2 regions of the Lentzea sp. NPDC051838 genome follow, and region 1 is predicted to be linked to the other one. Evidence: riboswitches for the same ligand, from Rfam matches in the RefSeq annotation. Region 1 holds a riboswitch; the other holds the start of a gene.
What was found. A riboswitch is a leader RNA that binds a small molecule or an ion and turns the genes downstream of it on or off. The one in region 1 is predicted to bind thiamine pyrophosphate.

Region 1 (7,003 bases):
TCTTAGAAGCACCCTGAAAGTCGTTGGTGACGATCAGGATGATCCCCGGCGCAGAAGACTGGATGCCGTCGAACCGAGGCTCGACCCGAGCTCGCAGCACCGCACCCAGCTCCCGAGCGGAAGCCTCTTCGTCGGTCCCCGGCCGGAAGTACACGGTCGTGGTGGCGATCGTGCCCTGCGAGTAGTTGCCGGTGCCCTCGACGGCCCACCCGTTGGCCCGGACCTCGTCGGCGGCCCGGCCGGCCAACCCGGTGATCGTCGAGTTGTTGTAGACCCGGACCGGCACCTTCGCGGACCCGGGCTGAGTCACGGGTGGCGGAGGGGTGGTGGTCGTGGCGGCCGGTGGAGTGGTCGTGGTCGCGGCCGGTGCCGACGGCGTGGACGCGGGCGCGGAAGGCGACTCGGAGGTGGTGGTCTGCGGCGGCGGGGTGGTCGTCGTGCCGCCGGCGGTGGGCGACTCGTCACCTCCACCGAACAACGAGACGACGCCGATGATCAAAGCCACCGCGGCCACCCCGAGCAGGGCGAAGCCGGCGGCCTTGGCCGGGCGGGACGGGCTAGCGGACTCGGGGGAGGTCATCAGTCCTCGGTGCTCCTGGCGCGTGCGCGAACCCTCTGTCGACCTGTCCGCACCCCGCGCAACCGCTTGACCAGCATCGGATCGGCCGCGAACGCCGCTTCCTTCTCAACCAACGCGTTGAGCAGCTGGTAGTACCGTGTCGCCGACATGTCGAACAGTTCCCTGATGGCCTGTTCCTTGGATCCCGAGTACTTCCACCACTGCTTCTCGAACGCCAGCATCGTGCGTTCGCGGCTGGTCAGCCCGTCAGCGGAGGTAAGCGCCTCGGCGTGATCCATCTGGCTCCCCACGGTCGCCACACCATCTCAGGTGCGGGCAATTCAATCACGTGATCGTTCCAACCTACCGCGCGACACCGACAGTTTTGGACCGCTTAAGGTCTGACCATGGCCGTGCATCGCATCCGCATCGCTGGTGACCCCGTGCTTCACAACCCCACGCGTGAGGTCACCGAGTTCGACACCGAGCTGAAGACGCTCGTCGACGACATGTTCGAGACGATGGCAGCCGCTCGCGGAGTCGGGCTCGCGGCCAACCAGATCGGTGTGGACCTGCGGGTTTTCGTGTACGACTGCCCGGATGACGACGGGGTGCAGCACCGCGGGGTGATCTGCAACCCCGTGCTCGAGACCACCGAGATTCCGGAGACCATGCCCGATCCGGACGACGACTTCGAGGGCTGCCTCTCAGTCCCTGGTGAGGCGTACCCGACCGGACGCGCCCAATGGGCGAAGGTCACCGGACAGGACCTCGACGGGCAGCCGTTCGAGGTCGAGGGCACCGGGTTCTTCGCGCGTTGCCTGCAGCACGAGACCGACCACCTCAACGGCTTCCTCTACATCGACCGGCTCGTCGGCCGGTACAAGAAGGAGTCGAAGCGGATGCTGCGCGACAACGAGTGGGGTGTGCCGGGCCTGTCGTGGGACCCGGCCGACCCCGCGAACTTCGACGACGAAGACGAGGACTAAGGCCGGAGCACGGACTCCACCTGGGCCAGTTCGGATGCCGTGAGAGCACCGAACGACAGCGCCGCGGCGTTCTCCTCGACCTGAGCCACCGTCCGCACGCCCGGGATCGGGATCAGGCGGGGAGAACGCGCCCAGAACCACGCCAGCGCACCCTGCACCAACGTCCGCCCGCCCGAGGTCAGCACGTCGCGCACCGCTTCCCGCGCCGCGAAGTACTCCGGCGAGGGCTTCCCGTCGACGAAGAACCGCAGCCAGGACGGGTTCGTGACGCGCACGTCGTCGGCGGGCAGCACGTCGAACGTCTCCCGCGCCAGCAACCCCATCGCGAGCGGACGGCGGCACAGCACCGCGTACTCCCCCGCGTACATCTCGGGGTTGTCGAACAGCAGGTTGATGTCGGCCTGCGCGGCGATCCCGTGCTCACCGGCCGCGAAGAACCGCGCCCGCTCGACGTCGTCGGTGCTCCACCCGTAGCCGAGGATCTTGCCCTCGCGCACCAACTCCTCGCAGGCGTCCCGCAGCAACGCGGCCTCCTCCAGCGGCAGATCCCCGATGTGCAGCTGGTACAGGTCGATCCGGTCGGTCCCCAGTCGCCGCAACGACCCCTCGACGGCGCGGCGCAGATAAGAGACCGATCCTTCGTTGCCCGTCATGCGGCGGCTCGAAGCGTCGAACCCGCAACCCCACTTCGTCGCGATCGTCACCTGGTCACGCCTGCCCGCAAACGCTTGCCCCACGAGCGTTTCCGCGTGTCCGCACCCGTACACGTCCGCGGTGTCGAACAGCGTCACGCCCAGCTCGAACGCCCGCTGCAAGGCCTTCAGCGACTCGGCGTCGTCGGCAGGACCCCAGCCGACCGGTGACCCGTCCGGGCCCGAGAACGGGCCGCCCATCGCCCACGTGCCGAAACCCATCTTCCCGAGCTCTGTCATGGGTCCACCGAACATCCTGGAGCGCGCTCCAGGTCAAGAAACAAGTTGCCCGCGTCAGCGACCATCGAGGCATGCCAATCGAAAACATCGTCGCCTTCGTCGCGGCCTCGTTCCTCATCGCACTGTCGCCCGGACCTGGCACGGCCATGGTCCTGCGACAGTCGGTGCACGGGCGAAAAGCCGCGCTGGCGACGGTGTTCGGCATGGAGGTCGGCGTCGCGTGCTGGGCGATCGCCGCGGCTTTCGGCCTGTCCGTCCTGCTCACGGCGTCGGAGATCGCCTACCACGGACTTCGCATCGCGGGCGCGGTCTTCCTGATCTACCTGGGCGTCAAGGCCCTGATCAGCAAGAGCGTGCCCAACGCGGAACCTCCGCCCGCCAGCCACGCGTTCCGCAGCGGGCTGGTGGTGAACCTCGCCAACCCGAAGCTGGGCGTGTTCGCGATCTCGTTCCTACCGCAGTTCGTGCCTGCCGGGGAGGCCGGCAAGGGGGTTCTGCTCTTCCTCGCCATCGGGTGGGTCCTGATCGACACCGTCTGGTACCTGATCATCGTGTCGATCCTGCACACCATCCGCGGCTGGCTGAGCCGCCCGCGGGTCCGTCCGGCTCTCGAGAAGCTGTCGGGCGGCGTGCTGCTGGCGCTCGGAGTCCGGCTGGTACTCGACCCGCGTTGAGATCGGGTTGCCCCGGCGCCAGAACAGCTCGGGCAACCCGGCCAGCTCACCGAGGGTGTGGCAGGCGGCCATCGACTGATAGCCCCCGGCCAGCACGTGCGCGCGGATTCGGTCCAGACGGCCGAACTCGATCACCTCACCGGCGATGAGGAACGGCAGCACCAGCTGCCAGGCCTGCACCACCGCGGGCCTACGCCGGTGAGGTGCGCGCAGGGCTGCACGGGCGACTCGTAAAAGGTGCTCGTTCGCGCTCATCGTGTACGGATGCGCCGAGTGGTCCCAGTTCCACCGGCGCTCCTCCGTGACGGCGCACCGCACGCACTCGACCGGCCCGGTGCCCAGTTCGGCACCGCAGCGGGAGCACGCGAGCAGCGTCATCGCCCAGTCGACGCACGTCCACGGGTACTGGCCGACCTCGGAGGAGACCACCAGCTCGGCCAGTTCCCTGTCCGCCAGCTGGGACGATGTTCGCAACGCCTCCCAGTCCGCGAGCCAGAACTGGTCGAGGAGCTCGGCGCAGAATCCGCAGTCGGGATAGCCGCGACCAGCGAGTTCTCCGCAGGAAGGGCATGCGGAGACCACGGCGGGACGTTGACCGCGACGCGCGCCGGGCGGGAACGGCTGATGATCCGCCACGAGAGAGAAGGTTAGGGCCAAAGCGAGCGCTTGGCAGCTACGGCGCGCGCTGACTATGGTCGGGTCTCGACAACTCAAGAAAACGCGGGAGCTCGCGCCTGAGCGGGCTGAGAGGGTGACTGGCTGTAGTGCCGGTGTCACCGACCGCCTGAACCTGACCGGGTAATGCCGGCGTAGGGAGGAATGTCGTGACGGCACTTGACGACCGTTCGGTCAAGCCCAGTGTGACCACCGGCCCGATCTCGGGCTCCCGCAAGGTGTACCGCGATGGTGTGCCTTTCCGCAGGGTGGAACTGACCAACGGCGAACATGTCGATCTGTACGACACTTCCGGTCCGTATACCGACGACAACGCGACCATCGACGTCCACAGTGGACTGCCCGACCTGAGGTCGGGGTGGATCGCAGCACGGGAACCGATCAACGGAGCTGTCAGCCAGCTCGCGTACGCGAAGGCCGGGATCATCACCCCGGAGATGCGCTACATCGCGGTGCGCGAGAACCTCGACGCGGAGTTCGTGCGCAACGAGGTGGCCATCGGGCGTGCGGTGATTCCGTTGAACCGCAAGCACCCCGAGGCCGAGCCGATGATCATCGGCAAGAAGTTCCTCGTGAAGATCAACGCCAACATCGGCAACTCCGCGGTGTCGTCGTCGATCGAGGACGAGGTCGAGAAGATGGTGTGGGCGTCCCGCTGGGGTGCCGACACGATCATGGATCTCTCCACCGGCAAGCGGATTCACGAGACGCGCGAGTGGATCCTGCGCAACTCGCCCGTGCCCATCGGCACCGTGCCGATCTACCAGGCGCTGGAGAAGGTCAACGGCGACCCGGCGGCGCTGTCGTGGGAGGTCTACCGCGACACCGTGATCGAGCAGTGCGAGCAGGGCGTCGACTACATGACCGTGCACGCGGGCGTGCTGCTGCGGTACGTGCCGCTGACGGCCAAGCGCGTCACGGGCATCGTCTCGCGCGGCGGGTCGATCATGGCCGCGTGGTGCCTCGCGCACCACAAGGAGAGCTTCCTCTACACGCACTTCGAGGAGCTCTGCGACATCCTGCGGACCTACGACGTGACGTTCTCGCTGGGCGACGGGCTGCGGCCCGGTTCCATCGCGGACGCCAACGACGAGGCGCAGTTCGCGGAGCTGAAGACCTTGGGCGAGCTCACGCACATCGCGCGCGCCAAGGACGTCCAGGTGATGATCGAGGGCCCCGGCCACGTGCCGATGCACAAGATCGCCGAGAACGTGCGGCTTGAGGAGGAGTGGTGCGGCGAGGCGCCGTTCTACACCCTCGGCCCGCTGGCCACGGACATCGCGCCGGCGTACGACCACATCACGTCCGCGATCGGTGCGGCGCAGATCGGCTGGCTCGGCACCGCGATGCTCTGCTACGTCACGCCGAAGGAGCACCTCGGTCTGCCGAACCGCGACGACGTGAAGACCGGCGTGATCACGTACAAGATCGCGGCGCACTCGGCGGACCTCGCCAAGGGCCACCCCGGCGTCCAGGACTGGGACGACGCGTTGTCCAAGGCGCGCTTCGAGTTCCGCTGGGAGGACCAGTTCAACCTGTCGCTCGACCCGGACACCGCGCGCTCGTTCCACGACGAGACGCTCCCCGCGGAACCGGCGAAGACGGCGCACTTCTGCTCGATGTGCGGGCCGAAGTTCTGCTCCATGAAGATCACGCAGGACGTGCGGCGCTACGCCGAGGAACGCGGACTGTCCACAGTGGAGGCGATCGAGGCGGGCATGGCGGAGAAGTCCGACGAGTTCGCCGACACCGGCAACAAGGTCTACCTGCCAGTGGTGGAAACGACGTGACAGCAACACCCCCGAGAGTCCTCACCATCGCCGGAAGCGATTCCGGCGGTGGTGCGGGGATCCAGGCCGACCTCCGCACGCTCTTCGCGTGCGGAGTGCACGGCTGCGTCGCACTGACCGCCGTGACGGTCCAGAACTCGCTGGGCGTCACGGGTGTCTCCGAAATTCCGGCCGACGTCGTGGCGGCGCAGATCATCTCGGTCGCCGAGGACATCGGCGTGCAGGCCGCGAAGACCGGCATGCTCGCCTCCGCCGCGATCATCGAGGCCATCACGCCTGCGCTGGACCGCGTCGGCATCGGCCGCGAGGGCTGGACACCGTTCGTGGTCGACCCCGTCTCGGCGTCCATGCACGGCAACCAGCTGCTCGCGGACAACGCGCTGGACGCGTTGCGCGGTCTGCTGTTTCCGCGCGCGACCCTGGTGACGCCGAACCTCGACGAGGTGCGGCTGATCACCGGGATCACCGTGAAGGACCGCGCCGACCAGCGCGTGGCGGCGGAAGCGTTGCACGCCCTGGGCCCGGAGTGGGTGCTCGTGAAGGGCGGCCACATGTGGGACGACCCGGAGTGCCTCGACCTGCTCTACAACGGCCGTGAGTTCATCGAGCTGCCCGGCCCGCGTTACGACACCAAACACACGCACGGCAGCGGTGACACCCTTGCGTCGTCGATCAGCTCGGCACTGGCGAAGGGTGCGACGGTGCCGGAAGCCGTGCGGTTCGGCAAGGACTTCATCGTGAAGTCGGTGGCCGCGTCCTACCCGCTGGGCGGCGGCGTCGGACCGGTGTCCCCGCTCTGGAGGCTCGACAGGTAACGGGCGTACATCGCCCTCAGATCGGTGGTCTCGGGGTCGAGCAGCCAGACCGTCAGCGCGCCTTCCAGGAAGGCGATCAGCTCGACGGCCGCTGCCTCCCCGAGCACTCCGGCGAAGTGCCCTCGCAGCAACCGGTTTCGCTCGCGGAACCGCCGCGTGATCTCGTCGTCCCGCGCCAGGTGCTCGGCCTGCAGCACTGTGTGCAGCGTCGCCAATCCCTTGTGCGCCATGGTGTATTCGGCGTCTTCGAGCAACGCCGTGACGAGATCCTTCGACGACACACGCGCAGCCGCCCGTGCGTCGAACTCGTCCAGGACCGCCTTGAGCAGGTTCTCCTTGGACCCGAAGTGATGGATCACCGCGGACGGCGTGACGCCGGCCTTCTTCGCGATGGCCGCGACCCCCGTGCCCGCGAACCCGTTGACACCGAACAGCTCGATCGCGGCGTCGACGATCTCGCGACGTCGCTCGACGCCGCGCTGCTGCACCTGCCCCTTGATCCCGACGATGGATAAACACTAGCGGGCGCCATTATGCTGAACAACCATGCAGGAAAATGAGGTCAGGAC
Region 2 (7,003 bases), on a different contig from region 1:
TCAAGCAGTCCGTCGAGGACGCGCTCGAACGCGTCGGGCTCGCCCAGGCGGCCCACCGCAGGTACCGGGGGTACTCGCTCGGCATGAAGCAACGTCTCGGCCTGGCCGCGGCGTTGCTCGTGCCGCGCAAGCTGGTCGTGCTGGACGAGCCGACCAACGGCCTCGACCCCGCGGGGACGCGAGAAATCCGCAAGATCATCGCGGAGCTGCACGCGGCGGGCAGCACGGTGCTGGTCTCCAGCCACCTGCTGAGCGAGGTCGAGGCGACCTGCACGCACGTCGCCGTGCTGCACCGCGGAACCGTTGTGGCACAAGGCGAACTCACCGAACTGCTGCAGGCGGGCGGTTCGGCGCTCCAGGTCATCACGCCGGACGTCGAGACGGCTCTGAGTGCGTTGCGCAGCGCCAAGATCTCCGCACGGCCGCTCGGCGAGGGCCTGCGGGTCGAGCTCGCCGGGACGTCCGCGCCTGCCGTGATCGAGACGCTGGTGAAGGCCGGCGTCGGGGTCTACGAGGCGACGCGCTGGAAGACCGGACTGGAGGAGCTGTTCGCACGGCTCACCGAGGCCGAGGAAGCCGAGCGCGGGATGTCCGCCGTGGACACGCTGGACGGGGGACCGCGATGATCACGCGTCAGCTGGGTTCCGAGGTGCGGTGGATGCTGCGCCGGCCGCGGACCCTGATCGGACTGTTCGGCCTGATCCTCGTTCCGATCATCATCAGCTTCGGCATCTGGACCGCCGGCGACGACGGCGGCGGCGGCCCCGGCCTCGCCGCGATCCTCAAGGGCAACGGCCTGGTCGTACCGATCTTCACGTTGTTCCTGTCGATCAACCTGCTGCTGCCGCTGGTGGCGTCGATCTGGGCGGCGGACGGGCTCGCGGGCGAGGCGCAGCACGGGACGTTGCGCGGCCTGCTGGTCGCACCGGTGTCCCGCGTGCGCCTGCTGTTCGTGAAGCTGTTCGGCCTCGCCGCGATGTCGCTGTTCGCCGTCACGCTGATGGCGGTCGTGGGCATCGTCGCCGGCACCGCGTTCCTGGGCACCGACGGCATGGCGACGCTCTCGGGCACGACGTTGAGCACGGGCGAAGGCCTGCTGCGCATCGCGTTGTTCATCGTGCTGATCACGTTCCAGATGGTGTCGATCGGCGCGGTCGCCCTCGCCGTCTCGTCGACCACCGAGCACCCGCTGGTGGTGCAGGCGGCGACGATGACGACGATCATCGTGTTCCAGGTGCTGGGGCAGTTCTCGTCGCTGGACTGGCTGCACCCGTTCCTGATCACGACGGGCTTCCCGGGGCTGGTCGACGTGATGCGAGACCCGATTCCGACCGGTCAGATCTGGGACAGCACGCTGCTGGCGGGCTGCTACCTGCTGATCGGCACGGGCCTCGCGGCCATCCGCCTGATCACGAAGGACAGCTAACGCCGGAAGCCGCCTTCGCTGTTGATCACCTGACCGGTGATCCACTCCGCGTCGTCGGTGCAGAGCCAGGAGATCAGCCGGGCCGCGTCGTCCGGCTGACCCCAGCGCTTCAACGGCATCCGCTCGTTCACGAACTCGGTGAGCTCCGGCCCCGCCCACCCCGTGTCGGTGGGGCCGGGGTTCACCGCGTTCACGGTGATGCCCTGGTCCGCGAGTTGGTGCGACAGCGTGGCCACGATCGACGACAGCGCGCCCTTCGACGCCGCGTAGGCGATCTCACCAGGCATCGGGCCGAGGTCCTGGCCGGACGTCATGAACACGATCCGCCCACCGCTCGAACCCTTCCAGTGTCGAGCAAACGCTTGCGCGAGCAGGATGGACGACCGTGTGTTCACGGCGTAGTGCGCGTCGAGCATCGCCGCGTCCAACGAGCCCAAAGCGCCGTCGAAGCCGCTGCGGGCGTGGTTGCAGACCAGGATGTCGACCCGCCGGTACGCCTCGAACACCGCGTCGACCAGCGGTTCCGGTGCGTCCGGATCGGCGAGGTCGACGCCCGCGTGCTCGACCCGGCCACCCAGACCCGCGATCACCTCGTCGATCGAGTCGGCGCCCCACTCCTGCGCCGCGTCGTGCGGCACGTGGTGCTGCACGAACAGATCCGCGCCCAGGCCGGCCAACCGAGAGGCGATCGCGTACCCGATGCCCTGCCGCCTGCTCACGCCCGTGACCAGCGCGACTCGTCCCCCCAGAGGTCCCATGAGGACCATTCCTAGCCGATCCTGGCGACCCCGTCGAGATCAATTGCGAGCCGCACGCGGTCACCCACGGACACCGGTCCCACGGCCTCGTACTCCTCGCCGTCGATCTCCACCAGCAACCGCACGTGGTCACGCCGGTGCACGCGCTCCAGCACCGTGCCCTCCAGCGCACCGGACGGGTCCACCCGCAACGCCGTGGCGCGCAGCCCGACCCGTCCAGCCGACAGCCCCACGAACGAGCCCGGCACGAACTTGTTGCAGCCCAGGAACTTCGCGGTCTCGACGTCGACCGGCGACGACCACACCTCGGCAGGCGGCCCCACCTGGCGCACAGAGCCGTGCGACATGATCGCCACCCGGTCGGCCAGCGTGAACGCCTCGTCGTGGTCGTGCGTGACGACCAAGGCCGTGGTGGCAGCCTCCCGCAGCAGCCGGGCCAGGTCGACCGCGAGCTGTTCGCGCAACGCCCGGTCCAGCGCCGACAACGGCTCGTCCAGCAGCAACAACCGCGGCGACGGGGCCAACGCACGCGCCAGCGCCACCCGTTGCTGCTCACCGCCGGACAGCTGCGTCACGCGCCGATCCGCATACCCCTCGAGGCCGACGAGCTCCAGCAGTTCGCGCACCCGCTTGTCGCGCTCGTCCCGATCCACGCGATGCATCCGCAGCCCGAAAGCCACGTTGCCCGCCACCGACCGGTGCGGGAACAGCTGCCCGTCCTGGAAGACCAGCCCGAACTCCCGCCGGTGCACTGGTACCCCGGCCAGATCCGCGGAATCCCACCGCACAGAGCCGGAAGAAGGCTTCTCCAGCCCGGCGACCGTGCGCAGCAGCGTCGACTTCCCGCACCCGGAAGGCCCGAGCAACGCCACGACTTCGCCGTCACCAACGGACAACGACACGTCCGACACCGCAATCGTCTGTCCATAACGGACGCTCACAGAGTCAAGTTCCAGCGCCATCAGAACTCCCCGCTGCTCGGCACGCGCAACCGCTCGATCAGCAGCACGCACCCGACCGTGACGACCATCAGCAACGCGCACGACGCGTAGGCCATCTGGCTGTTCAACTCCCCCGGCCGCGACATCAGCCGCGCGATCACCACCGGCAACGTCGGCGCGTCCGGCCGCGCGAGAAAGCTCGTCGCCCCGAACTCCCCCAGCGCCACCACGTACCCGAACCCGGCGGCGGCCACCAGCGACCGCCCGACCAGCGGCAGGTCCACCTCGCGCCACACCCGGAAAGGCGAGGCGCCCAACGTCGCCGCCGCCTGCCGCAGCCGTTCGTCCACAGCCCGCAGCACCGGCAGCACCATCCGCACGATCAACGGCGTCACCACGAGCGCCTGCGCCAGCGGAACGAGCAACGGCGAAGTCCGGAAGTCCCCCGGCAGCGCGTCCATCGTCACCAGGTACCCGAAGCCGACGGTCACCGCGGACACCCCGAGCGGCAACATCAACGCGGTGTCGAGCACCTCGGCGATCCGCCCTCCGGACCTCCGCAACCCGACCAGCACCACAGCCGAGAACACCCCGACCACCAGTGCCACGAGCGTCGCGTCGAACGCCGTGCGCACCGAGTTCAACGCCGCGTCGAACCCCGTCACCGCCAACGTGCCACGATCGCCGCGCGTGGCCAGCGCGGCGTACCCGGCGAAGCTCCAACCGTCCCGAGTGGACAGTGAGCGAACAACCAGCCCGACCACCGGGGTCAACAACAACGCCACAACAGCGAAAGCGACTCCGACGACGTACCACTCGCCACCGGACGGCCGTCGCGCCAGCTCTTCCCTGCCGCGCAACGACAACGCCGTCTCGCGCCGCCGCCGGGCCAGCGCTCCCAGGACCAACACCGCCAGCACGGCGGCGAACTGCAGCAACGACAACGCCGCCGCCCCGGACAGGTCGAACAGCTCGACGGTCCGCAGGTAGATCTCGGTCTCCAGCGTCCGGTACCGCGACCCGCCGAGCACCAGCACGACGCCAAAGCTCGTGGCACAAAAGAGAAACACGACCGCAGCCGCCGACCCGATCGCAGGCGCCAACGCCGGTAGCACCACGGACAGGAACGCCCGCGGACGAGACGCACCCAAAGCGCGGGCCGCGTCCTCCGCTCGGCGATCCGTGTGCGCCCACAGCCCGCCTACGGTCCGCGCGACCACGGCAACGTTGAAGAACGCGTTCGCCAGCACGATCGGGAGCACTCCGCCGTCCGGCCAGAACGTCCGGAACGCCAGGCCCACCACGACGGTCGGCAGCACGAACGGCACCATCACCGCGGCGCGGATCACCCCGAGCCCGCGAAGACGGCACCGGGCCAGCACGAACGCCAGCGGCATCCCGGCGAGCACCGCGAACAGGGTCGACGCGGCGGCCTGGCCGAGGGTGAACCCGACGAGCTCCCACGTCTCACCGTCGACGAGCGCCGAGACGACACCGCCCTCGCGCAGGCCGAGGGTGATGATCGCGAGGACAGGCCACGCGAAGAAGAGCGCCAGGAAGGCCAGCGGCAACAAAGCCGCCGCCGACCAGCCGAAACGAGCCGAGGTCAGGCCGGCCCGAGCCCTCGCCGAAGCCGACCCCGGCCCGTGATCGAGACGGCTCAGCCCTGCACGAGCTTGCGCCACTGCTCGACCCACGCTTCGCGGTTGTCCTTCACCTTGTCCGCGGGCAGCGACTGCGGCGAGGACGGCAGCGGCGCGTCCTTCGCCCACGACTCGGGCAGCGCGACACCCTCACGCGACGGGTAGACGTACATCTGCTCGGCCACCTGTGCCTGGAACTTCTCGCCCAGCAGGAAGTCGAGCACCTTCTGCGCGTCCGGGGCGTTCTTCGCGCCGGCGAGCACACCCGCGTACTCGACCTGCCGGTAGCAGGTCCCGAGCACGGCCTTGGTCTTCCCGCCCTCCGCGGACGGCGACGACGCGTACGACACGACGATCGGGCGCGTGCCCTTCGTGGCCGAGAACTCCTGGTTGTAAGCCTCTTCCCAGCCGCTCACGACCTTGACGCCGTTGGCCTTGAGCTTGCTCCAGTACTCCTGCCAGCCGTTCTCGCCGAACTTCGCGACCGTGCCCAGCAGGAACGCGAGACCGGGCGACGACGTGGCCGGGTTCTCGACGACCAGCATGTCCTTGAACTTCGGGTCGGTCAGGTCCTCGTACGAGGTGGGCTCGACGCCGCCGAGCTTGGCCGGGTCGATGTTCAGGCACACGTCGCCGACGTCCACCGCGTGCAGGCGCCCGGTCGAGTCGACCTGGTAGCGCTGAGCACCCTTCGAGGCCTCCGGCGACGCGTACTCCGCGAACACGCCCTCGGACAGCGCCCGCGAGGCGAACGTCGAGTCGACGCCGTACGCGATGTCGCCGATCGGGTTCGCCTTGGTGAGCACGAGCTTGTTCGTGAGCTCACCGGCATCGCCCGACGCGATCTGCTTCACGGTGATCCCGGTGGCCTTCTGGAACTCGTCCAGCAGGCCTTCCTTCACCACGAACGAGTCGTGCGTCACCAATGTGACCTCGTGCGTCTGAGGCCCGGTCGAAGTACCGGCGGAACAACCGGTCAACGCGAAAGCAGCGAGAACAGCCCAAATCCTTCTCATCACATCTCCCTACGCCGGTATGACCCGGATCAGGTGGACGGTCGAGGGCTTGCGAGCCCTCCTCTCAGCCCGGCGCTTCACCGGACTCCCGTGGCAAACGCGCAGCTTACGTGACGTGGTGGGACGATCAGGACATGGCCGAGCTGTTGAGCGACGATCAGTTGAACGACGTGCTGCCCAAGCTGCCCGACTGGACCGCGCAGGACGCGGCGCTGGTCAGGACCGTGGAGCTGGCGAGCTTCCCGCAGGCGATCATGGTCGTGAACCGGGTCGCGGAGATCGCGGAGAACGACAACCACCACCCGGACATCGACATCCGCTACAAGACCCTGACATTTCGCCTGTGGACCCACGTCAAGGGAGGAATCACCGCGCTGGACGTATCTCTCGCCGAGGAAATCGACGGAGTCCTGGACGCGCTGGCCTGATTCGGTCAAGATGTGCGCTGCCGCCGCCAGCGGATATGAGAGGGAACACCCTCATGCGGTTGCGCACATCTTTGTTCGTTGTAGCGCTGGCTGGCAGCCTTTTGATCGCGCCCGCGGCTGCACAAGCCGTGCCCTGCGCCGTGACGGACGTGATGATCAAGGCCAGTGCGGCGTGGGTCACCAACGGCGCCGACCTCAAGGCGAACAACTGGTCCAACGCGAACTTCCACACCGGGAACATCGCGCAGGTCCGGACGACCGGGATCAGCAACCACAAGACGTGGCCTTGGGTGCAGGCGAACAAGTACCTGCTGCCGGTCGACCCGGCGAACCCCTACGCCCCGGACGCGCAGGCGAGCGGTGAGGCCTACCTGGCGGTCTCGTTCTTCCACCCGGAGCCGGAGGTGCTCCAGCCGCTGCGGGACAACCTGCGGGCCCAGGCGAAGACCGGGCGCTACGACTACTGGAAGTCCCCGGACGCGCTGACGATGTCGCTGCCGTCCTTCACCGAGGTCGCCGTGCGCGACCTCGACCAGGACCTGCTCGACTACTCGTACAAGTCGTACCGCTCGTTGAAGCACCGCACGTTCAACGAGGCCACGGGCCTGTGGGGCCTGAACGTGCAGACCAACGGCTGGGCCGTGCAGGGTCTCGCCAAAGCGATCCTGATGCTGCCGAAGGACAACCCGTACCGCGCCGACTACGCCAGGACGCTGCGCAAGTCCGCCCAGACGCTGCGGTACCTGCAGCGCCACGACGGCTTCTGGGGCGCCACCGGCAAGGACTCGGCG

Region 2: another riboswitch for thiamine pyrophosphate. It lies ahead of AB0M24_RS32320 (thiamine ABC transporter substrate-binding protein); the one in region 1 lies ahead of thiC (phosphomethylpyrimidine synthase ThiC).

Annotation. Positions count from the first base shown of each region.
Region 1 covers NZ_JBFAYI010000045.1:46,146-53,148, reverse strand. The annotation lists gene AB0M24_RS44765 (LytR C-terminal domain-containing protein) at 1-580, opposite strand, end outside; gene AB0M24_RS44760 (DUF3263 domain-containing protein) at 580-858, opposite strand; gene AB0M24_RS44755 (peptide deformylase) at 967-1,548, shown strand; gene AB0M24_RS44750 (aldo/keto reductase) at 1,545-2,480, opposite strand; gene AB0M24_RS44745 (LysE family translocator) at 2,552-3,154, shown strand; TPP riboswitch at 3,865-3,987, shown strand; gene thiC (phosphomethylpyrimidine synthase ThiC) at 3,979-5,619, shown strand; gene thiD (bifunctional hydroxymethylpyrimidine kinase/phosphomethylpyrimidine kinase) at 5,616-6,434, shown strand; gene AB0M24_RS44730 (helix-turn-helix domain-containing protein) at 6,377-6,922, opposite strand; gene AB0M24_RS44725 (SRPBCC domain-containing protein) at 6,981-7,003, shown strand, end outside.
Region 2 covers NZ_JBFAYI010000020.1:1,909-8,911, forward strand. The annotation lists gene AB0M24_RS32295 (ABC transporter ATP-binding protein) at 1-626, shown strand, start outside; gene AB0M24_RS32300 (ABC transporter permease subunit) at 623-1,426, shown strand; gene AB0M24_RS32305 (SDR family oxidoreductase) at 1,423-2,184, opposite strand; gene AB0M24_RS32310 (ABC transporter ATP-binding protein) at 2,196-3,146, opposite strand; gene AB0M24_RS32315 (iron ABC transporter permease) at 3,146-4,699, opposite strand; gene AB0M24_RS32320 (thiamine ABC transporter substrate-binding protein) at 4,786-5,784, opposite strand; TPP riboswitch at 5,772-5,886, opposite strand; gene AB0M24_RS32325 (4a-hydroxytetrahydrobiopterin dehydratase) at 5,919-6,212, shown strand; gene AB0M24_RS32330 (glycoside hydrolase family 88 protein) at 6,266-7,003, shown strand, end outside.